Regions from separate parts of the Veillonella sp. Ser01 genome, predicted to be linked through region 2. Evidence: riboswitches for the same ligand, from Rfam matches in the RefSeq annotation. Region 2 holds a riboswitch; the other holds the start of a gene.
The links. Region 2 has a riboswitch for cobalamin ahead of nikB (nickel ABC transporter permease). Riboswitches for the same ligand answer to the same signal wherever they lie in the genome.
Positions count from the first base shown of each region.

Region 1 (2,423 bases), 290 kb from region 2:
TTTTTGTGAAAGCCGATGTTCTGCCGTGTACATGAACTGCACGATCTGCTTCTTCAGCGCCGAACGCTTCCATGATGCGAGCCCAAAGTACGCGCAACGCACGCAATTTAGCGATTTCCATAAAGAAATTTGCGCCCATGGAGAATGTGAACATCATGCTCTGAGCGATGGTGTGAATATCGATGTTGCGCTGTGCCAGTTGACGCACGTAGCAAACAGCCGTTGCCAATGCGTAAGCCACTTCCTGTACATCGTTAGCGCCGCCATTAGCGTACACATCACCAGACACGAGCACTGTTTTAAGCTCTGGAGCTTGTTCTTTAGCCCATACAACAGTATGTGCCATTTCATCAAAAGCTGTATCTAAGGAAATATGCAATGCACCGTCTTTAGCCCAAACGCCCACAGGGTCTGCACCAACAAGACCTTTTAAGTCAGTTGTTTGTTTTTTAGAGCCTTTCACAGTGGCTGCCAACATACCAAGCAAGATCGCCGCAGAAGCGCCTGTTTCAATATATAAAGGATTTTCTTTAAGATTGAAACGCTCGATCAATTGTTTGCAGTCATCCATGGTGGACAAGGATGTACCGCCAACGCCAACGGATGCGCCTACTTGCACATCTTGATCATGGCGTGTCGCTTCATCAAGACGGATGTTGTGGATGGTGCCGCCTTTTACAATTTCGTATAAACTTGCATGGTTAGCATCTTTAGGCAAGGAATCGTCTACGTACTGGGATACGCCCCAAGACTCTTTAATATAACCACTTGCCTTAGTGCCACGTAGGAACTCGCCTGCCCCAGGGTATATGCCTTTTGGAATCTTTTCCCCATGCAGTGCAGGTGTGTAAATTGGCTGCAACGTAATACCTTCATAGGTTTTAGTGAACATCTTCTTGTGGAAGTCCCCACCTTTTAACGCCTTTTCAACTTCAGCCTGCCATTGTTCATACGTAGGTTTCTCAAATTCGTCAAAGGATACAGGTGCCAATAGATCGCGTTCTGCGTCCTTCGAAGTCTTTTTGTCAGACATATATGTGCCTCCTTTTCAACTCGAAACCATACCGAGAAACAGCGCACCGTACCTGCGAATTGTTATGCATATACATCACACGAGCTTTCCTGTATTTGGATCACAACAACCTCAAATCTGTGTCCATTAATTCTATAATTATGAAGCCTGATTCATATGCTTAACAGCCACTTTCAAGGGCAACAAAAAAAGTGCCACCCAAAAGTGACACGTAAGGTTTCTTATTGAAAGGTACGCCAAAAAACACTGAAACCAGCATACCTCAATCCCCTTCCTATCGCTCGTAGGTACATAACGGTGATTATCAAATAGGCAGTTCTCCTGGCTCGGGCTCATCGCCTCGCTTTCGCCTTCCCAGATTTCTCCAGTGACATGAATGAAAGCAGGCTCGTCCTTACAGTGGCGGGACCGCATCGGCTTCTACCGATTTCTCTATTAAGTCTTGCGACACCTATTCTCTATATTCGTTGTTCTAAGTCCAATATAGTGTAAGATTATGCACAAAGTCAATGAACATAACAGTTAATCATAAGTAACAAATTTCAAGTTATAACTAATGCATATATAAAATAACTTAAATGCATGCATGTATTTTAATTGACCATTGAATAGCAAATTCACCCCTACCTACGCCCTATCAGCTATCAGCTATCAGCTATCAGCTATCAGCTATCAGCTATCAGCATGATATAATAATGCTATCAATAAGAGGAGGTTGCATTATGAATGATATAAACAAAAAAGGGCTCAGTACCACCTTACTGTGCTGCTTAATTTGGGGCTTACTCCCCCTATATTGGGCACTACTTAATCAAGTTTCTTCCTTTTCAGTATTATCACACCGCATCATCTGGTCTGGTGTTTGGATGATCTTCATCATCCTTGCTATGGGCCGCCAACAACTGCGCATCGATATTCAACACTTGCGCACACATCTTTCACAGTTCGGCCTATTATTATTGGCGGCTGCCCTTATTAGCGTCAATTGGTTCACTTATATTTGGGCTGTTACCAACCAACACGTTCTCGATACTAGCCTCGGATACTATATCAATCCACTACTCAATGTATTGCTAGGTATCGTCATCTATAAAGAAGCCTTGCTATGGTCACAAAAATTAAGCATCGCCATCGCCGTACTGGGTGTATCTATCATGACCTATGAGCTAGGATCGCTACCGATTATTTCCATTGTACTAGCCGTAACTTTTAGTCTCTATGGGGCTATCAAAAAACGTCTCACCATCCATCCATTTTCGAGTATTGCGATGGAAGCGTGGCTTATTACACCTATAGCTCTATGGTATGTGCTAACAGTAGATACTACATCATGGTCTTTTATTGAAACCATGACCCCCACCGGTCTACTCCTCGTTTGTTCAGGTCTTAC
Region 1 covers NZ_JBSPUA010000002.1:177,413-179,835, reverse strand. The annotation lists gene ACWTVK_RS04570 (methylmalonyl-CoA mutase family protein) at 1-1,033, opposite strand, end outside; cobalamin riboswitch at 1,328-1,503, opposite strand; gene rarD (EamA family transporter RarD) at 1,756-2,423, shown strand, end outside.
Region 1: linked by a shared signal. The riboswitch ahead of ACWTVK_RS04570 (methylmalonyl-CoA mutase family protein) and the one ahead of nikB (nickel ABC transporter permease) in region 2 are both predicted to bind cobalamin.

Region 2 (2,423 bases):
GGATTTGAGTCCGCAGCGGCTAATGCTGATGCTGTTGAGAATCCAAAGAAAAACGTACCTATCGCAACTGTGGCGGGTACATTAGCAGTGGCAGTGGTTTACATCTTGTCCACAAATGTTATGGCCGGTATCGTGCCTAACATCGACTTGTTAAATTCTAATGCACCATTTGGTTTGACATTCGTATACATGTTCAATGATACAATTGCAAACATCGTGATGGCTGCAATGGTTATTTCTTGCTTTGGCGCTTTACTTTGCTGGCAATTCACATTGTCTCGCGTATTTAAAAGCGCAGCGGAACATGGTTACTTCCCTAAAGTGTTCGCTCGTGTAAATAGTAAGGATGCTCCTGTTCGTGGCGTATTCATTCTACTTGCTGTTGAAACATTACTTACATTGTTCACTGCAAGTGATTCCTTGCGTGAGCAATTTGAAGTATTGGTAAATTTGGCAGTTGTAACTAACGTAGTACCATATGTATTGTGCATCTTAGCAGTACCTACAATGATGCGTATGGCTGGCGTAGCTGAAAGCCGCATTAAACGCTCTAACTACGTATTTGGTGTTGGCGTTATCTACTGCTTGTATGCTATTTACGCATGTGGTGTTGATGCTATGCTCGGTAGTGCAGTGGCAGTAAGCATTGGTCTTGTGATCTATGTTTTGCGTAAAGCGTGGGCTACACGCAAAGCGCACCGCTTACAACAAAGTATCGATTAATTAAATAACTCTCGTCTTATAAGAGGCTGTTACTAAGTAACAGCCTCTTTTTTGTATATTAATCAGACTTATTAATTATGGTTTTATTAATTATAAATAATTGATAGTTGCTAAAGTGATTAAAAGTTTTTTCGGTATGTATAAAAAAAATTCATGAGAAAATTACCATTATAATAATAATTAATATATATACAGTTGTATACAGTTAATATAGTAAAAAATCATATATATAAAATAATTCGTATAAGTTTATACATGAATGTGACCTTAATTACTAATTAATAATTTTTATTAGTATAAAAATTATATTGAGAATTCACGATATACACATACCCCTAAGGGGTATGTGTATTGTAAACAGAATATTAATATAGTATATTAATAATCGATAAAAGTGAATGAACTAGTGAGTGTCGGTGTTCACCGAGCGTAAAAGAGGAAAATGGGTGTAAATCCCATACTATGCAAATAGCTGTAATGAGGAGCAAGGTTTCATTATAGGGTCACTGGGAAACTGGGAAGGCCGAAATATTGCGATGAGTCTGAGTCAGAAAGCCTGCTCTAAATGTATGGTATGCATATACTGTGCTTAATTTAGGTTAGTCAGGCGACTAGCTTTTTTTTGTTCCTCAGGGAGCTATATTTTTTCTTATTTTTGCGTATTACTGCTACGTTGAGTGGGAGGTACCCTTAGTTTTTCATTTGATTTGTTGTTAGTGTTTAGAGAGTTTAGGAGGCGCCTATGGGTAAACGATTTGCTAAACATTTGGGACAATTTATTGTAACCTTGTTTGGCATCACATTTTTGACATTTTGTCTCACTTATTTAGCACCAGGCGATCCAGTAACGATGTTACTAGAAACAGCAGATACTATCGTGTCTCAGGAGCTTATCGATGAAACTCGAGCTCAGCTTGGGTTAGATAAACCGTTCTTAGTGCAATATGCAAACTGGGTTGTGAATGCTGCACAAGGTGACTTAGGGATGAGTTACTCTGCTAAAAAGCCTGTTGTAGATCGTATGTTAGAGGCTTTGCCAGGAACAGTTATGTTAGCGGGTACAGCATTAGTATTTACATTGCTTTATGCATTGCCGGCAGGGATTATAAGCGCCTTAAATCGAAACAAATGGATCGACTATCTGTTGCGCGTTGCTTCCTTTGTAGGCGTGTCTATGCCATCATTCTGGTTAGGCCTTGTATTGATTTATATCTTTGGTCTTAAATTAGGGCTCGTTCCTATTGCGTCCTCTCGTGTAACTCCAATCGGTGTAATTCTACCAGCCGTTACATTAGCTGTTGTAGTTGGGTCCAAGTACATGCGTCAAGTTCGTCTTGTTATTCTTGAAGAAATGCAAAAGGATTATGTCATCGGCGCACGTGCTCGTGGTGTGAGTGAGATGAAAATTTTATTCGGTCATATTTTGCCTAATGCAGTATTACCACTCATCACTATATTAGGCGTTCTCATCGGTTGGCTATTAGGCGGTGTTGCAGTTGTTGAAATGGTATTCTCCTGGCCTGGCCTTGGGAATATGGCGGTATATGCCATTACCATGCGCGACTATCCATTGATCGAAGGTTTTGTGTTATGGGTTGCCTTAGCATATATGTGTGTCAATGCTCTAGTTGATGCATCCTATGTTCTGTTGGACCCTAGATTGAAAAGGGAGAGAGCATAATGAAAGAATTTATTCAGAA
Region 2 covers NZ_JBSPUA010000002.1:462,423-464,845, forward strand. The annotation lists gene potE (putrescine-ornithine antiporter) at 1-723, shown strand, start outside; cobalamin riboswitch at 1,115-1,301, shown strand; gene nikB (nickel ABC transporter permease) at 1,466-2,404, shown strand; gene nikC (nickel transporter permease) at 2,404-2,423, shown strand, end outside.